Regions from separate parts of the Rhodococcus indonesiensis genome, predicted to be linked through region 2. Evidence: riboswitches for the same ligand, from Rfam matches in the RefSeq annotation. Region 2 holds a riboswitch; the other holds the start of a gene.

Region 1 (9,463 bases), 2.3 Mb from region 2:
GTCGGGGATCTCACGCTCGGCGGAGCCGCGCAGCGCCCGGGGTGCCGGCGCCGCGTGGGCCGGCATCACCGTCAGCAGCCGTTCGAGTGCCGCGAGGGGGAAGGACGTTTCGGCCTCCGCGCCCGAGACCGCCGGCACCCGGAGTCCGCCGGAATGATCGCGGGCGTAGTCGAGGAGAGCGGTCTTGCCGATGCCCGCTTCGCCGCTCAGGACCAGCGCACCACCCGCTCCCTGCCGGAGGGCGGCAAGCAGCCGATCGATGCGTGCGCATTCCGGTCCCCGCCCGAGCAGCACAGATTCACCGTAGCCCCGGGCCGGGGCCGGAACCCCTCTTCTCAACCGAAATGGAAGCACCGGACGCCCGGCTCCACCGAAACGAGACCCGTCGGTACGGGGCGGGGAGGTCCGCGGCACGCTCGTTCGCGTCCCCTGATACGTAGGCCCTGATACGTGGGCCCTGATACCGGGCGTGATGCCCGGCTGAGGGGTAGGCGCGCAGTAGGGTCACTGCGGTAACGGGGAGCGCTGTGACATGAAGTGAGGGGCCCATGTCGGTGTCCGAGATGATGTCGCCGGGAACTCGTGCCTTCTGGGACCGGAGTTTCGCCGGGCGGTTGTCGTTGTTCGAGGCGCTGCGTGCCCGGCCGGCGATCGAGTTCCACGCCGAAGTCACGGGTCCGGGTTTCTGGTCGGTGGTCGGCTACGACGACGTGGTCGCGGTGAGCCGTACCCCGGAGCTGTTCTCCTCGGCACAAGGTTTCACCATCGACGACGTCCCAGCCGAGATCCGCGAGTTCGCGATGTCGATGATCGCGATGGACGATCCCCGCCACCGGAGCCTGCGCTCGATCGTGCAATCGGCGTTCACCGCGGCCTCGGTCCGCTCGATCACCGACCGTATCCGCGGGCATGCCCGCCGGATCGCCGCCGATCTGCCGCGGGGGGAGGTGTTCGACTTCGTCGACCGAGTCGCCGGCCGGTTGCCGGTGCAGGTGATCTGCGAATTGCTCGGCATCCCCGACCCGGATCGGCCGCGGATCGTCGACCTGGCGGGCGAGGTGATCCTCGGGGGCGGGGAGGACTTCGCGACCGCGCCCGGGGGTGCACTGGGACTGGCCCAGATCTACGGATACGCCCTGGATCTGGGGGAGAGGCGCAGGACCGAGCCGGGTAAGGACCTGACCTCGACGTTGATGACCACCGTCGTCGACGGACGGTCCCTGACCCCGTCCGAGTTCGGCTCGTTCGTCATCTTGCTGCTCACCGCCGGTTTCGACACCACCCGGCAAGCGCTGGCATGGGCGCTGCACCTGCTCAGCACGCACCCCGACCAGCTGCGGCTGCTACGCACCGAATTCGCCACCCGCATCGACGGCGCGATCGACGAGGTGATCCGGTACGCCTCCCCGGTGCCGTACATGCGCCGCACCGCCACCGTCGACACCGAACTCGGCGGCGCCCGCATCCGGGCGGGGGAGAAGGTGGTGATGTGGTACCTGTCCGCCAACCACGATGCCACCGTGTTCACGGACCCGGACCGGTTCGACATCACCCGCCCGAACGCCGGCAGACATCTCGGGTTCGGCGCCAAGGACATCCACCACTGCCTCGGTGCCCATCTCGCCCGCACCGAGTTGCGGGTGATGCTCGAGGAACTGCTCTCCGCCCACCCAGGGATCCGCGCGGTCGGCGAGCCCGAACTGCTGTTGTCGGCGTTCGTCAGCGGCCTCGGCTCCCTGCCGGCACGCGTGTGAGACCGGCCCGGATCCGGTCCGCCGCGCCAGGTGCCCTCCCGCCTGCACCCAGGTTCCGGCGTCAGGCGGCCCGCGCTCGCCGCTGTCGGCGCGTCGTTGCGGTTCCGAGGTGGGGCGGCCGGCCTTGCGCCCGGCAGTACCTGACGGCACCACAGTTCGGATGTCACCTGTTCCCATCAGTCCCGACCACCTTCGGCGTGGTTTCGGCCGGCGGTGGCTGGTTACGCATCGTCCAGCGCGTGGGCGTGATCCGCCGCAAAACGTGCCCGGCCCCTGGACGGCTGTGGTCGTTTCTCGTCCTCGCTCTTGTTCGTGTGGTGCGGCGTTTCCTCGTCCTCGTCTTTTCCGTGCTCCGGTTCCTCGCCGACAGTGGAGTCCGCAGTGTGCTGCGGGTGAGTATGCCCGCGACGGCCGATCCTCTTCACCCCCGCGGCCAGGTGCCCGCCGCCGGCGACGACGTTCGCGCCGCGCGACCGGAGGCGGTCGCGGAGCGAACCGACGTGCTCGCCGGTGGCCTCGACCGTGGCGGCCGCCGTGTCGAGTAGCTCGTCCCGAACCGAGTCGCCGAGTTTCGTGATCTCCGGTGACGAGGCGAGGAACTCGGCTCCTTCTGCGAGCAGATCCTGAGGCCCACTGGGGGACCGCCCGCCCGCTCGGGCGATCTTCACGGCCAACTTCAACTGGCGCGTGCGTCCCAGCAGGTATCCGGCGCCGACCGCAGCGGCAACCTCGACTCTGGTTTTGGTTTTCGCGATTTTCATGATCGAACCCACTTGCTGTGTGTCGTCGCCGCGCACTGCCTCGGACGTCGGAGCATGTGGGCGTAGGACGCGTCGGTGCGCGCGGGCATATACCCCTGATTACCCCGCGTCCCAGGTCAGCAATCACGAACTCCATCGGAAGCCCCGCAACGCCTCAGTAGAGAAGGAACCGTGCAGGACACCGCTGTTCGATCCGATCCCGGATCGGGACAGCGGCCGTGAAGCCGGAGTGAGACCGCGTCGGGCGACGAGGCGCGGGAGCTGTACCGGACGACGCTCACCGAGCTCGGCGTCGCTGGGGAGGTGTGCAGGGGGCTCGAACGAGGTGGCATCGAGCGGAGCGGGGGTCCGGCACCGAGACGTCGGGACGTGGCGACATGTCGCCGGGATGCAGGGTTTTCCCCGTCGCCGCCGCCGAGTTCGTCGGCAATTCTGATACACAGCCGATCCATCTCCGTGCCGTCGGCGCACACCGGTCGCGGCACGAGGCGCAAGGAGAAACATGATGAGCAGGAATACGTTTCGTGCGGCAGTAGCAGCGACCGCCATGGCCCCCATGATCGCCCTCGGTACCGGAGCCGCGACCGCGGCACCGGCCGTGCCCACCGCACCCGCCCCCGTCGCCGAGTTCGTGCAGCCGGCGGTGCTGGGTCCGCTCGGTGTCGTCTGTGTTCCGTTGATCTTCGTTCCGGTCGTCGGAGTGCCCCTGTTCGTGGTCTGCCTCGTCTGACCCCGGAGCGACGTCCCGTTGCGGCGACCCGGCCGGGCCGCCGCAACGGGACGGGCGTGCCTACCGAGATGCGCAGCCGGTATCCCGGTAGCTCCTCCCCGACTGTCGTGTACCGAGACGGCCGCTGGGTATCCGGTGGATCGCCGGCCTCGGCGCGGCGCCCGACACCGACCACGGGAGGAAACGAACAGTGACCGACTTCGGCTACACCATGCTCTGCGAGCAGTCCCGGCCCGACCACCTCGTCCGCGACGTGCAGATGGCGGAGCAGGCCGGCTTCGATTTCTCGGTGATCAGCGACCACTACAACCCGTGGCTGGAGGAACAGGGACATTCCGGATACGCGTGGTCCGTCCTCGGCGCCGCGGCGCAGGCCACCGAGCGGATCCCGCTGATGACCTACGTGACCTGCCCGATCCTGCGCTACCACCCGGCGGTGGTGGCGCAGAAGGCAGCGACGATGCAGATCCTGTCCGGGGGCCGCTTCCGCCTCGGACTGGGTGCGGGGGAGAACCTCAACGAGCACGTCGTCGGCAAGGGCTGGCCCGCCGTCGGCACCCGGCACGAGATGCTGGCCGAGGCCGTGGAGATCATCTCGGCACTGTTCGACGGGGGGAACGTGAACTTCCGCGGCGACTACTTCGACGTCGAGTCCGCTCACCTGTACGACCTGCCCGAGGACAGGGTGCCGATCGGGATCGCCGTCTCCGGTCCGCGGTCGTGCTCCCTCGCCGGGGAGAAGGCCGACCTCATGGTCGCCACCGAACCCGAGCCGGACCTGACCCGGATGTTCGACGAAGCGGGGGGAGCGGGCAAACCACGAGTCGGGCAGATCGCCGTCTCCTACGACACCGACCGGGACGCGGCTGTGCAGCGGGCACACGAGCAGTTCCGATGGTTCGGCCTCGGCTGGAAGGTCAACCCGGATCTGCCCGCACCGTCCTCGTTCGCGGCCGCGACCCAGTTCGTGACGCCCGAACAGGTCGGGGCGCAACTGCCGTGCGGCGACGACATCGACGAGTACGTCGACAAGGTCCGGCCGTTCGTCGAGGCGGGGTTCACCGAGGTCGCCCTCGTCCAGATCGGCGGTGACCGGCAGGAACCGTTCATCCGGTGGGCCGAACGGGAACTGCTGCCGGCGCTGCGGAGTCTGCTGCCGGGCTCGTGAAACGCGGGCGGCTCCCACCGCGATGGTCTCGGTAGAAGTCAGTTTTCGCTGACGCCGCAGACCTCGGATCCGTGTGGTCCCGAGACCGCAACCGACGGTCGTCCGGCGTCGAAGGGTGCCGAGATGAACGTCGAAACGCGCGTAGCCGGACTGCGTCAGTGGCGCACCGATCGTCTCGAGGACCTCGTGGCCGAGCTCGAACGCACAACCGATCCGGCCCTGCCGTGTTCGGCCCGCGACGTCGCGCGTACCGAGCTGGCGTCGCGCCGGGAGGGTGGAACGGTGGACTGGGTGTGCCGGGTCAGGACCCAGCCCAGGTCCGGCAGTCGTTCGGCGCTGCTGACCCTGGCGTTGCCCATCAGGCTGTCGGAGCCGGAGGTGCGTCACGCGGCCCTCGCCCGTGCCCGCGAACTGTTCGGGTCCGACGTCGTCGTCGACAGCGTGCAGTTCGGCAACTGAGGAAGTTCCCCGGAACGCTCAGGGACCGAGCCGCACCGCCGAGATCAGACCGGAGACGGTGGCGGCGGTACCGACCGCGACGAAGCCGGTGACCATGGTGGCGACGGCCCCCGCGGAGACCACGGTGCCGAGCACGCTACCCAGCCGCGGACGCAGGCCGGGCATCGTGCGGGCCGGGGCCGGGTCGTCGAGGCGTATCGGGTGGGGCGCCGTCGCGGGCGGCAGAGCGAAGAGAGGATCGGTTCGGTGGGCGAAGTTCTCGGACATCAGTGTCTCCCCGTCCGTCGTTGACACTTTGTGCGTCCAGTGTCGCGGCGGTGGGTCTCCGGCAGATGGCCGCATTTTGAACTCTGGGTTTCGTGGAGCAGGCCTGCACGCGCCCGGACGCCGGCCACCGCCCCCTGCGCGGTGACCGGCCGCCGGTCCGCATCCCCACTCGACGTTCCGGCGCGATCCCCTCCGAGGAGGGGCCGGGAGCGACGGCTCCGGCTGCACGAGAGTGCGGCCTGTCCGACAGCCTCCCTCGTGTGCAACGCATCGGAGCCTGCCGCGGTGCCGGAGTGAGGGCCCGCGAACGGGGTGAAACCGGGGGTGAATTTCGAGCACCCGGCTCGGACGAGAGGACGGCGCCTCGGACGCCGTCCCGGGGACCCGGGCATTCGGGACCGGCCCTGCGATCCGTGCCGATCCTCGACATGCATAATGACCGCAGCGTTGCTGACGCCCATGCAGGGAAAGTCCGGTCCGAGTCCGGCGCTGACCCGCAACGGTAGACCGTCCACCCGACGGTGAGCCCGATCGCCTGCATGGACGTGCGCGACTCCGGTATTTCGTCGTGGTCTACGAGATGGAGTCCAGCAGGGTAGTCGGTGACCTCTGTCCGGGGCCGCTGCCGTGCCGGAGTCTGCCTCGTGCCACCTGAGCAGAGCACGAGGTCCCATGCCCGTCGACTTCCGCCGTCCCGCCCGCGATGCCGCGGCGGCTCTCGCCGTCCTCACCGTCGCCACCGCGGCCCTGACAGGCTGTTCGCGTGGTGCCGACACCGACACCGGCGCCGGCCCGTCCGCCGCGGCCTTCGACGAACCGGTCTCGATCACCAATTGCGGTCGCACCGCCACCTACGACGCGCCTCCGCAGCGGATCGTGTCGATGAACGACCACGTCACCGAAACCCTGATCCAGATGGGTGTGGGGGACCGCATCGTCGGCATGGGGTACGGCGAGAAGGACGACCCGCTCCCCGAGACGGCCGAGCAGTTCCGGGCGATCCCGTCGCTGGCCGCCGAGTACCCGACGTACGAGCAGATCCGCGACCTCGAACCGGACCTGGTCGTCGGCGGGATGCGCAGCGCATTCGACGACAAGACCGGCCGGGGTCGGGACACGCTCGAGCAGGCGGGTATCCACACGTTCCTGTTCTCCGAGTACTGCGGTGCCGGGTTCTCCGATATCGCCTTGCTGGAGAACGACTTCGCCCAGCTCGGCGCTCTGCTCGGTGCCGAGGAGCAGGCCGCGGAACTGACCGAGTCGATCACCGCCGAACTCGACGCGGTACGTGCCCGGCTGGAGCAGGCCGGCGTCGCACCCGTGCGCACCTTCTTCTACGACTCCGGCGAAGCCGAGCCGCTCTCGGTCGGTGGCGTGGGCATCGGCAACCTCATCGCCGACTACGCCGGCGCCGACAACATCACCGCCGAAGGCCCGAAGCCGTACTTCACCACCGGCTGGGAGATCGTCGGTGAGCGTGCGCCCGAGGCGATCGTCGTACTCGACTACGGCGCGACCAGCGCTCAGGACAAGATCGCCTATCTGAAGAACCAGCCGATCGTGGCCACCACGCCCGCCGTGCGTAACGACCGTTTCGTCGTCGTGCCGCTCGACGACTTCTTCGAGAGTTCGCGCATGGTCGACTCGGTCGCGACGATCGCCCGCGGACTGCACCCGGCCGCGTTCCCGGACGCGCAATGACCTCCGCCGGCACCCTGACCGGCCCCTCGTCGCCGCACGCGCCGGCCCCGGCGGTCCGGGAGAGTGCCGGGGGCGCGCCACATCGTTCACTGTGGCTGATCCTGCCGCCGCTGCTCGCCGCGCTCGTGCTGGCGCTGGCGGGCGCCGTGTCGCTGGGCACGGTGAACATCCCCTTCGGCGACGTGTGGGCGATCGTCGTGCACCGCCTCGCACCGGGAACCTTCACGCCGTGGTGGACCGCGGCGCGGGAAGCGATCGTCGTCGACTCCCGCCTGCCCCGAGCGTTGACGGCCGCCGTCGTCGGTGCCGCGCTCGCGATCGCCGGCGTGGTGGCGCAGGCGGTGACCCGCAATCCGCTCGCAGATCCCTATCTGCTGGGCGTGTCCTCCGGTGCCGGGTTCGGGGTGGTGCTGGTGACGGTCCTGGGTGTCGGTGGCGGCGCACTCGGTGTTTTCACCCTGCCGTTCGCGGCCTTCCTGGGAGCCCTGGTCCCGCTGGCCGGTGCGGTCGCGGTCAGTGTGCGCGCCCACGCCGTCACCGCGATCGTCCTCGTCGGCGTGGCGATGTCGATGGTGTTCTCCGCGGCGACCACCTTCACCCTGCTGGTCCTCGGCGACGACCATCAGCTTGGCACCGTGATGCGTTGGCTGGCAGGAGGATTCGGGGATGCGACCTGGTCGATGCTGACCGTGCCCGCACTGGTCCTGCTCGTCGTCGGCGGCGGCGTCCTGCTGTGCGGCCGCCAGCTGAACCTGCTGCTCGTCGGCGACGACGGGGCGACCGCGCTGGGACTGGACGTGCGGCGGTTCCGCATCCTGATCCTGCTCGCGGTCTCGCTGCTCACCGCCGCGGCAGTGGCGGTCTCGGGGACCGTCGGCTTCATCGGACTGCTGATCCCGCACGTCGCCGGTCACCTCGTCGGCCGCAACAGCGTCCGGTCGATCCCCGTGGCGGCGGTGGCCGGAGCACTCGCGCTGGTCCTGGCCGACGTCGTCGCCCGCTCGGTCAGCAGCTCGACCGAACTACCGGTGGGGGTCGTCACCGGCCTGCTCGGGGCACCCGCCTTCCTCGTCATGCTGTGGCGCAGTTACGGGCGGGCCCTGTGATCCGCCTGCGCGCCACCGGGGTCCGTGCCCGGCTGGGCGAACGCATCGTTCTCGACGGGGTGGACCTCGACGTGGCGGCGGGCCGGGTACTCGCCCTCGTCGGACCCAACGGCAGCGGCAAGACGACCCTGCTGCGTGCCTGTTACCGCGCGGTGCCGGTCGGGGCCGGCGCGATCACCGTCGACGACCGGGACGTCACCGACATCAAGCGCCGCTCCCTCGCCCGTCTCGTCGGGGTCGGCGTCCAGGAACCGGTCGCGCTCGGCGGGACGACCGTCCGCGAATCGGTGCGGCTGGGACGCACCGCCCGACGCGGCTGGCTCGAGCCGTTCGGCGACGACGACCGGGCGGTCGTCGAGGACGTGCTCGGCCGGCTCGGGCTGCTGCACCTCGCCGACCGCGACGTGCTCGCCCTGTCCGGGGGAGAGCGCCAACGTGTCTCCATCGCCCGGGCCCTGGCCCAGCAACCCCGGGTGCTGCTGCTCGACGAGCCGACCAATCACCTGGACCTGCGTCACCAGCTGGCCGTGCTGGAGCTACTGCGCAGCCTCGCCTCGGACGGGCTCGCCGTCCTGGTGACGCTGCACGACCTGCGGCTGGCGACCGAATACTGCGACCGCATGGCGGTGCTGGACCACGGGTCGGTGGTCGCCGAAGGAACTCCGGAGGACGTGCTGCGACCCGCACTGCTCGCGGAGGTCTTCGGTGTCCGCGCCCAGGTGGGTGTGGACCGCGACGGCCGGCGCACCCTCGACGTCCGGGGGCCGGCCGATGCCTGACAGCCACCCCGACGCCGTGGCGCGTGCCTATGCCGCGGCCCGGTCCCTGCTCGGCGACTTCGCGCATACTGTCGACCTCGGGTCCGTCGTCGTCCGGGGCGCGGTCACGACCGATCCGCACTGGCTGGCCGAACGGGTCCGCGACACCGGGCGCAGATGGAACTGCCCCGACCCGCGGGTCGCCGGCACGCTCTGGTGGTACTCGGCCAGTTCGACACTCGTGGCCGGACCCGTCGCGATGCTCCTCGCCACCGGCAGCGCCCCCGACCCCGACCCGGCCCGGTGGCGCTGCACGCTGCGGCCGGACGGCTACCTCGGCGCGGTACGGTCCTCGCACCTGCTGACCGGGGCCGACGCCTTCGCGCGTGCTCTCGGGCCGGCGCTGTCGGCGATCGTCTCGCCGCTGGCGGGGGTGTCGGGTGTCTCGGAGCGGGCGCTGTGGGCCGTCGCGTCCGACTCGATCGCCAATCGCGCTCTCGACGCCGGGCGTGCCGCCCACCGCGCCGAGGACGGATGCGCCCTTGCCGCCGTGCTGTCCGTACCGCCGCTGATGCCACCGCGTTTCGTCGACGTGGGGCCGACCGGGACCGTGACGGCGGCGCCAGGCTCGCCGGAATCGGGACGGCGTTTCGTGCGACGCAGCTCCTGCTGCCTGATCTATTGCGCGACCGACAGCGACAAGTGCACGAGCTGTCCGCGCCGGGCACCGGCCGACCGCGACGCGGCGTTGCGGCGGTA
Region 2 (9,463 bases):
GGTGTCGCAGTCCATGGCCAGGCCGATCGTGCCGGTCGGCGCGAGGACTGTCACCTGGCTGTTGCGGACCCCGTGTGCCTCGGCGAGCGCGCACGCCGCGTCCCAGTCCTCCCGCGCCGCGGCGAGAATGTCGGCGGGCGCGGCCTGCTCGTCGATGTCGTCGACGGCGCCGCGATGACGAGCCAGCACCGCGAGGGTGTGCTCCCGGTTCTCGGCGAACCCCTCGAACGGCCCGAGCCGGCGAGCCATCCGTGCCGACACCGCGTACGCATGCCCGGTCATCAGGGCCGTCAGGGCCGCGGCGTAGGCGCGGCCGGCGTCGCTGTCGTACGGCAGCCCCAGGGCCATCAGCAGCGCACCGAGATTGGCGTAGCCGAGACCGAGCTGCCGGAACCGCCGCGACGTCGCCGCGATGCGGTCGGTGGGGTAGTCGGCGCGGCTCACGAGGATCTCCTGGCCGGTGAGCACCACCGCGACGGCGTGCCGGAATCCGGCGACGTCGAACGTGCCGTCGTCGCGAAGGAACGCCAGCAGGTTCAGGCTCGCCAGGTTGCACGCCGAGTCGTCCAGGTGCATGTACTCCGAACACGGATTCGATCCGTTGATCCGGCCGGTCGCGGCCGCGGTGTGCCAGCGGTTGATGGTGGTGTCGAACTGCAGCCCGGGATCGGCGCACTCCCAGGCGGCGGCGGCGATCCGGTGGAACAGATCGCGGGCAGGCACCGTGCGCACCGTCGCACCGGTGGTGACCGCGCGCAGCGGCCACTCGGCGCCGTCCGCGACGGCCTGCATGAACTCGTCGCTCACCCGCACCGAGTTGTTGGCGTTCTGGTACTGCACCGAATGGATGTCGCGACCGTCGAGCCCCATGTCGAACCCGGCCTCCGCGAGTACCCGCGCCTTGCGTTCCTCGACGGCCTTGCAGTCGACGAACTCCTCGACGTCGGGATGGCCGACGTCGAGGATCACCATCTTCGCGGCTCGGCGCGTCTTGCCGCCGGACTTGATGGTGCCCGCCGAGGCGTCGGCGCCGCGCATGAAACTCACCGGGCCCGACGCGGTGCCCCCACCCGCCAGCGGCTCGGCCGACGACCGGATGCGCGACAGATTCGCCCCCGCGCCCGACCCGCCCTTGAAGATCACTGCCTCCTGCCGGTACCACTCGAGGATCGAGTCGATGCTGTCCTCGACCGACAGGATGAAGCACGCGCTGGCCTGCTGCGGAGTGTCGGGCACCCCGATGTTGAACCACACGGGGCTGTTGAACGACGCCCGCTGCGTCAGGACCAGGTACGTCAGTTCGGCGGCGAACGCCTCCGGGTCGTCGAGGTGGCCGTCGGCCGCGCCCCACGCGGTGATCGTGTCCACGATGCGCGCGACGACGTCGCGCAGGGACCGTTCCCGGGCGGCGGTGCCCGGAGCGCCGCGGAAGTACTTCTGCGCGACGATGTCCGTCGCGTTCTGCGACCAGGCGGCGGGGAACTCCACGTCGCGCTGTTCGAACACCACCGCGCCGGTGCCGTGGTGGACGATGCGTGCGTCGCGCCGCTGCCAGTCCAGCTCGTCGGCGGGATCGATGCCGGCCGTGGTGAAGAACCGTCCGGTGTCCGACTCGAGATTCGGTTCGGCGACGTCCATCGCGACCTCCGGGTGCGACCTGAGGGGCACATATAGTCCCCCCATGGTCTCACCACGAATCGGTACCCCGCTGGCTCCCGGCGCTCTGCGCGTCGGCTCCTCGGCGCGGGTGAGCTGGGCAACAGAGCGGTCGTCGCGCTGCAGCGGCCGGGTGTCGAGGTGATCGCGGTGGACCGGTACCCGAACGCGCCCGGGCGTCGCGCACACACCGTCGACACGAGCGACCCGCAGGCCCTGCTCGCACTCGTCGAGGCGGCCTCACCCGTGCGGGCGGTCGCACCGTGACCGCCGGGGCGGAGGTCCTCGTCGGTCTGGCCGTCCTCGTCGGACTCGTCGGCATCGTCGTGCCGATCCTGCCGGGCACCCTGCTGATCTTCGGGGCGATCGCGGTGTGGGCGTGGCTCACCGGCGGCACCGTCGCGTGGACGGTGTTCGCCGTCGCGACGACAGCCCTGCTGGTGACCGGCATCGTGAAGTACACCTGGCCGGGCGGCCGGATGCGGCGGGCCGGGGTGCCGACGCGCTCGATCGTCGCCGGCGGTCTGCTCGGCATCGTCGGGTTCTTCGTCGTTCCCGTGATCGGGCTGCTGCTCGGGTTCCTGCTCGGCACCTACCTGTCCGAGGTGCAGCGGCACCGCACCCACCGTGACGCGTGGGTGTCGACCGTGCACGCGACCAAGGCGGTGGCGCTGTCGATCCTCGTCGAGTTGCTCGGCGGCCTGATCGCGGCCGGCGTGTGGCTCGGCGCGGTGCTGTTCACCTGACCGGAGGCGGCCCGGTACGACTGTGGCCGAATGTCACATCCGGTCGATTCCATCGACGGAATGTGACATTCGGCCACCAGGGGTCGGGGGGTGTCAGGCCTTGTGCGGCTCGGACGCGCGGAACATGTCCTCACGCTCGACGACCTTGACGCGCTCGCGGCCCTCGGCCTCGCCGAGGCTGCGCTCGTGCGCGTCGAGCCGGTACCAGCCCTGCCAGGTGGTGTAGGGCAGCTGCTTGTCCTCGAGGAAGGCGACGATCGCGTCCTCGGACGGGTCCTCGGGGGTGTTCAGCAGGCCGTGGGCCCGGTCGGCGAGCAGGTTCGCGACGGTCTCGTTCGCGTCGCCCTTGGTGTGGCCGATCAGACCGACAGGGCCGCGCTTGATCCAGCCCGTGACGTACGTGGCGGGCAGGAAACGCTCGGGACCCTCCGCCGACTCGTCGGCGACGACGCGTCCGGCCTCGTTGGGCACGGTGCCGGCCTGCTCGTCGAACGGCAGCTTGGCGATGTTCTGCGACAGGTAGCCCACCGCCCGGTACACGGCCTGGACCTCCCAGTCGCGGAAGCGGCCGGTACCGCGGACGTTGCCGGTGCCGTCGAGCTCGGTGCGCTCGGTGCGCAGGCCCACGACCTTGCCGTCCTCGCCGAGGATCTCGGCCGGGGACTCGAAGAAGTGCAGGAACAGCTTGTGCGGGCGGTCGCCGACGTCGCGGATGGCCCAGTCCTGCAGGGTGTTGGCGACCATGTCGACCTGCTTGGAATTGCGGCGCGCGGCCTCCGAGCCCTCGTCGTAGTCGATGTCCTCGGGATCGACGATGACCTCGATGGTGGGCGAGTGGTCGAGCTCACGCAGCTCGAGCGGCGTGAACTTGGCCTGAGCGGGACCGCGGCGGCCGAACACGTGCACCTCGACGGCCTTGTTGTTCTTCAGGCCCTCGTAGACGTTGGCGGGGATCTCCGTCGGCAGCAGCTCGTCGCCGGTCTTGGCCAGGACGCGCGCGATGTCGAGGGCGACGTTGCCGACGCCGAGCACGGCGACCTTCTCGGCCTCGAGCGGCCAGCTGCGCGGCACGTCGGGGTGGCCGTCGTACCAGGAGACGAAGTCGGCGGCGCCGTAGCTGCCGTCGAGGTCGATGCCGGGGATGTTCAGGGCGCGGTCGGCGTTGGCGCCGGTGGAGAAGATCACCGCGTCGTAGAACCGGCGCAGGTCCTCGAGGGTGATGTCGGTGCCGTAGTCGAGGTTGCCGAGCAGCCGGACCTGGGGCTTGTCGAGCACCTTGTGCAGGGCGGTGATGATGCCCTTGATGCGGGGATGGTCCGGCGCCACGCCGTAGCGGATGAGACCGAACGGGGCGGGCATCCGCTCGAACAGGTCGATGCTGACCTCGGTGTCGGACTTCATGAGCGCATCGGCGGCGTAGATGCCGGCGGGGCCGGCACCGACGATCGCGACGCGAAGGGGACGAGTCTGATCGGTCATCAGGGGTCAACTACCTCTTCGGTGTGCGGACGGACGTGATTCAGCTTAATTGAGGAAGGGAGTCGGCAGGGGTGGCTGCCAGGGGGCACGCGGGAGCGGCAAGAACTGCGCGACGAACCGGGCGTGACGGGAATTCGCTTCAGCGACAACACATGTGGGCGCTCACTCGACACAGGTCGACGGCGAGACGTCGAACGAGGTGCGTAGAGGCCATGGCCAATTCCTACCTCGAGAGGGTTTATCGGGGCAAATGCGCCCGCGTGGGGCCGTCCCGGCGCGGCCTAGGATCGCCCCATGGCAGCCGAACGCGCACCCGAGTCCGACCCGGACGAAACGGACCGCAGCAGTGCGACGCCGTTCCTCGCGGCACTCGCGATCATCGTGGTGCTCGTCGTCGGGGTGTTCGTCGCCCAGCTGGTGTCGCCGTCGGATCGCAGCACCTCCGGGACCGAACTCGTCGTGCGGACGGTCGACGACTACGTCCGTGCCCACAACGCCGGTGACCGCGCCGCGCAGGACCGCCTGCGCTGCGACCAGCTCGCGGCCGACCGGGCCCCGCTGGCCGGTATCGACGGCGAGGTGCAGCTCGAGGCCGTCGAGAACGTCGAGACGAACGACGACCGGGCGAGCGCCGACGTGCGTGCCCGGATCGCCGGAAACGAGCAGACCAGCACGTGGCAGTTCGTCCGGATCGACGACGTCTGGCGGATCTGCACCTTCTGACCGCCGCCCGCCCGCCTGGTCGGCTCGCCGAGAGCTGTGAAAAGCTGGTGCGGTGAGCTACGCAGGTGATATGACGCCGCAGCAAGCCTGGGAGCTGCTGCGCGAGAACCCGGACGCCGTGCTCGTCGATGTGCGTACCGACGCCGAATGGAAGTACGTGGGGGTTCCCGAAACGTCCCCCATCGGGCGCCGCACCGTCTTCGTCGAATGGGTGCGCTACCCGAACGGTGCCCGCAACGAGAACTTCGTCGACCAGCTGAAGGACGCCGGCGTGACCGGCGGGCCGATCGTGTTCCTGTGTCGCTCGGGACATCGTTCCATCGCCGCCGCGGAGGCGGCCACCGCCGCGGGCCTGGCCCCGTCGTACAACATCCTCGAAGGATTCGAAGGCGGCCTCGATGCCGAGCGGCATCGCGGCGCCGAGGGCTGGCGGGCCGCGGGCCTGCCGTGGAGGCAGTCGTGAGCACAATCCCCAGGGGCGGCGCCTTCGAGCGGCCGCTGCCGGCATCGGTGCGTCCCGCCACGCTCGGCGTGCGCGGCGGCACCATGCGGTCCGGATTCGAGGAGACCTCCGAGGCGATCTACCTCAATTCCGGCTTCGTCTACGAATCGGCCGAGGCGGCGGAGCAGGCGTTCACCGGCGAGGTGGACCACTTCGTCTACTCCCGGTACGGCAACCCGACAGTGAAGATGTTCGAGGAGCGGTTGCGGCTGCTCGAAGGTGCCGAGGGCTGCTACGCCACCGCCTCGGGCATGTCGGCGGTCTTCACCGCCCTCGCGGCGCTGCTCGGCAAGGGCGACCGGCTGGTCGCGGCCCGGAGCCTGTTCGGCTCCTGCTTCGTGGTCTGCAACGAGATCCTCCCGCGCTGGGGCGTCGAGACCGTGTTCGTCGACGGTGAAGACCTCGACCAGTGGGAGCGGGCGCTGTCCGTGCCCACGACGGCGGTCTTCTTCGAGACGCCCTCCAACCCGATGCAGACTCTCGTCGACGTGCGCCGGGTCTCCGAGATGGCGCACGCCGCCGGCGCCAAGGTGGTGCTCGACAACGTCTTCGCCACCCCCCTGCTGCAGCGCAGCCTCGATCTCGGCGCCGACATCGTCGTGTACTCGGGCACCAAGCACATCGACGGCCAAGGTCGGGTGCTCGGCGGGGCGATCCTCGGCCCGCAGGACTACATCGACGGCCCGGTCCAGCACCTCATCCGCCACACCGGTCCGGCACTGAGCCCGTTCAACGCCCACACCCTGCTCAAGGGCCTCGAGACGATGGCGGTGCGGATCCGGCACTCGGTGGAGTCGGCCGAGCGGATCGCCCGCTTCCTCCAGGACCACGCCGCGATCAAGTGGGTCAAGTACCCGTTCCTCGACTCGCACCCCCAGTACGACCTGGCGCGGTCCCAGATGAGCGGCGGCGGCACGGTCGTGACCTTCGAACTGGACGCCCCCGAAGGCGCCGGCAAGAAGCGCGCATTCGAGCTGCTCGACGGGCTGCGCATCGTCGACATCTCCAACAACCTCGGCGACGCCAAGTCGCTGATCACCCACCCCGCGACGACGACGCACCGGGCGATGGGGCCGGACGGCCGGGCGGCGATCGGCCTATCCGACGGGGTGGTGCGGCTGTCGGTGGGGCTCGAGGACACGGAGGATCTGCTCGAGGACTTCGAGCAGGCGCTGCGGTAACCGGCGGCGAGGTCGAAGGCCGCAGCTGCATCGAAGCCCTGCCGACGGGTCGGGGCTTCGATCCACCACCCGGAAATGCCAGGTCGGCGACACCGGCCGCACCGGAGACCGCGGAAGACCCGATCCCACGGCCGTGCGCGCTTCGGTAAGTTACAGAGTCGACCCGCAACTGCGTGTCGTTCGATCGGCTCTGCGCAGCCGAACTGTGGGAGGTTCCCGTGGCTGGTGGTCTCGTCGCCCTGCTGGACGACGTCGCGGCACTGACGAAAGCGGCCGCGGCGTCCATCGACGACATCGGCGCCGCGGCCGGCAAGGCCGGCGTCAAGGCGGCAGGTGTCGTCGTCGACGACACCGCCGTCACCCCGCGCTACGTGCACGGATTCACCCCGGACCGGGAACTGCCGGTCATCCGCAAGATCGCGATCGGGTCGATCCGCAACAAGCTGCTGATCATCCTGCCGGTGGCGATGCTCCTGAGCCAGTTCTTTCCTCAGGCGTTGCCCTACCTGTTGATCGCCGGAGGCCTGTTCCTGTGCTTCGAGGGGGCCGAGAAGGTCTACGAAGCACTGACCGGCGGTCACCACGAAGCCGACACCCCCGCGGTACTGAGCGGACCCGAAGTCGAGAAGTCCATGGTCAGCGGGGCCATCCGCACCGACCTCATCCTCTCGGCCGAGATCATGGTGATCTCCCTGTCGTCGGTGGAGGACGAACCGTTCCTCACCCGGCTGGCGGTGCTCGTCGTCGTCGCGATCCTCATCACCGCCCTGGTGTACGGCGCGGTCGCGCTGATCGTGAAGATGGACGACGTGGGCCTGGCGCTCGCTGGACGCGAATCGTCGTTCAGCCGGCGGGTCGGCCGGGGGCTCGTGGCCGCGATGCCGAAGGTGATGACGGTGCTCACCGTGGTCGGGATCGCCGCGATGCTGTGGGTCGGTGGTCACATCCTGCTCGTCAACGTCGGCGAGGCCGGATTCCACTGGCCGGCCGATCGCCTGCACGACCTCGAACACTGGTTCGGCGATCTCGTGCAGGGTGGCTTCGGCGGCGTGCTGGCCTGGACCGCGGGGACCGTGGCGTCCGCAGTCGTCGGGCTCGTCGTGGGCGCGATCATCGTGCTGATCGCGCACCTGATTCCGAAACGGAAGAAGCGTGAGGCGGCGCACTGACGGACCCCGGCCTGCCGTCCCCGGGCCCGGAGCCCTGCGATACGCTGCGGTGACCCCGCTTCCGGGTGGGGTGCCGCAGCGTATCGGTGAAGTCCGGTGTAATCCGGCACTGTCCCGCAACTGTGAGGCCGGCAGCGCGCTGCCGGACGAGTCAGGTCGGCCGGCGCGGCGGTCACGTACTGGTCCTCGGACGAAGGACGGTGTCGTGCCGCAACGGTGATCGTTGCAGCCGTGCTGTTTTCGTCCTCCGCCTCACGGAGGATGGTTGTGCCTGCCCCCACTGTGCCTGTCCTCACTGTGCCGACCCGCCGGCTGTTCGCCGCCGGACTCGTCGCGCTCGCCCTGCTCGCCGCCTCGTGCGCCTCGAGCGGCGGCTCCGAACCGGCCTCCGCGCCCTCCGGTGACGGGACCTTCCCCGTCACCGTGAACTCCGGCGACGGAGCGATCACCCTCGATGCGGCCCCGGATTCGATCGTCTCCCTCAGTCCCACCGCCACCGAGATGCTCTACGCCGTCGGCGCCGGCGACCAGGTCGTCGCGGTCGACGACCAGTCCGACTACCCCGCCGGGGTGCCCGTCACCGCCCTGTCCGGATACTCGCCGAACGTCGAAGCCGTGCTCGGCTACGAACCGGACCTCGTGGTCGCGATGGACGACGTGGGCGACCTCGTCTCCGGCCTCGATGCGGCCGGCGTCCCCACGCTGCTGCTGCCGGCCGCCACCACCCTCGACGAGGCGTACACGCAGATCGAGCAGCTCGGCGCCGCCACCGGGCACATCGGGGACGCGGCCGAACTGGTCGCGTCGATGCGCAGCGACATCGACGAGGTCGTCGCCGGGTTGCCTCCGCGCCCGGCTCCGCTGACCTACTACCACGAGCTCGACGACACCTACTACAGCGTCACGGGTGACACCTTCATCGGGGGCATCTACGCGATGCTCGGCCTGCGTTCCATCGGCGACGCCGCCGGTGCCGACGCCTACCCGCAGCTGTCCGCCGAGTACGTCCTCGACGCCGACCCCGACCTGATCTTCCTCGCCGACGGGCAGTGCTGCGGGGTCACGCCGGAAACCGTGGCCGCCCGCGCCGGCTGGAGCGAGCTGACGGCCGTCCGGTCCGGACAGATCCACGTGCTCGACGAGGACGTCGCCAGCCGCTGGGGACCGCGGGTCGTGGACCTCGTGCGGAACCTCGGAGCGATCGTGGCTGCCGCCGAACCCGCCGCCCAGCCCACCCGGTGACCCGCGCCGCGCGCCACCCGGCCCTGGTGCTCGGCGCGGCAGCCCTCGTCCTGGTGATCGTGCTGCACGTCGGGGTGCTCGTCGGCCCCGCCGGACTGACCGTGCGCGGCGTGTTCCTGGAACTGCTCGACGCCCTGCCCTTCGTCGACGTCGACTCCGGGCTGACGACCCGGCAGCAGGCCATCCTGTGGAACATCCGCATGCCGCGGGTGGCGCTCGGTGCTCTGGTCGGCGCGATGCTCGCCATCGCCGGCGCCACCTACCAGGGGGTGTTCCGCAACCCGCTGGCCGACCCCTACCTGCTCGGGGTGTCGAGCGGCGCCGGCCTGGGCGCCACGCTCGCGATCGCCCTCGGCGGAGTGCTCGCCTCCGTCGGGGTGCCGGTCGCCGCGTTCGCCGGCGGCCTCGTCGCCGTCGCCGCCACCTACGCGCTCGGACGCAGTGTCGGCGGGATGCGCTCGGAGGTGGTGATCATCCTGGCCGGCGTCGCGGTGGCGGCCTTCGCCAACGCGGCGCAGACGTTCGTCCAGCAGCTCTACGACGACACCCTGCGGCAGGTGTACACGTGGTTGCTCGGCCGCCTCAGCACCGACGGCTGGTCCGACGTGGTCGTCGTGCTGCCGTACGTCGTGGTGTCCGCGGCGGTCATCCTGCTGCACCGCCGGATGCTCGACGTGATGGCGGTGGGCGACGTCGAGGCCGCGAGCCTCGGGGTGAACCCGGCGCGGGTCCGGCTGATCCTGGTGTGCGTGGCGACCCTCGGCA

What was found. A riboswitch is a leader RNA that binds a small molecule or an ion and turns the genes downstream of it on or off. The one in region 2 is predicted to bind cobalamin.
Region 1: another riboswitch for cobalamin. It lies ahead of ACM26Y_RS04640 (ABC transporter substrate-binding protein); the one in region 2 lies ahead of ACM26Y_RS19330 (ABC transporter substrate-binding protein).

Annotation. Positions count from the first base shown of each region.
Region 1 is NZ_CP180630.1:989,460-998,922, forward strand. Features, by position in the region: gene ACM26Y_RS04605 (LuxR C-terminal-related transcriptional regulator) at 1-294, opposite strand, end outside; gene ACM26Y_RS04610 (cytochrome P450) at 549-1,754, shown strand; gene ACM26Y_RS04615 (hypothetical protein) at 1,976-2,551, opposite strand; gene ACM26Y_RS04620 (hypothetical protein) at 3,018-3,245, shown strand; gene ACM26Y_RS04625 (LLM class F420-dependent oxidoreductase) at 3,436-4,413, shown strand; gene ACM26Y_RS04630 (hypothetical protein) at 4,537-4,872, shown strand; gene ACM26Y_RS04635 (hypothetical protein) at 4,891-5,139, opposite strand; cobalamin riboswitch at 5,574-5,693, shown strand; gene ACM26Y_RS04640 (ABC transporter substrate-binding protein) at 5,812-6,840, shown strand; gene ACM26Y_RS04645 (FecCD family ABC transporter permease) at 6,837-7,946, shown strand; gene ACM26Y_RS04650 (ABC transporter ATP-binding protein) at 7,943-8,725, shown strand; gene ACM26Y_RS04655 (hypothetical protein) at 8,652-9,463, shown strand, end outside.
Region 2 is NZ_CP180630.1:4,209,265-4,218,727, reverse strand. Features, by position in the region: gene ACM26Y_RS19370 (vitamin B12-dependent ribonucleotide reductase) at 1-1,638, opposite strand, end outside; partial or broken gene ACM26Y_RS19365 (phosphoribosylglycinamide formyltransferase 2) at 1,682-1,902, shown strand; gene ACM26Y_RS19360 (DUF456 domain-containing protein) at 1,920-2,402, shown strand; gene ACM26Y_RS19355 (FAD-dependent oxidoreductase) at 2,496-3,881, opposite strand; gene ACM26Y_RS19350 (hypothetical protein) at 4,176-4,604, shown strand; gene ACM26Y_RS19345 (rhodanese-like domain-containing protein) at 4,657-5,067, shown strand; gene ACM26Y_RS19340 (O-succinylhomoserine sulfhydrylase) at 5,064-6,287, shown strand; gene ACM26Y_RS19335 (DUF808 domain-containing protein) at 6,506-7,456, shown strand; cobalamin riboswitch at 7,496-7,639, shown strand; gene ACM26Y_RS19330 (ABC transporter substrate-binding protein) at 7,754-8,698, shown strand; gene ACM26Y_RS19325 (FecCD family ABC transporter permease) at 8,695-9,463, shown strand, end outside.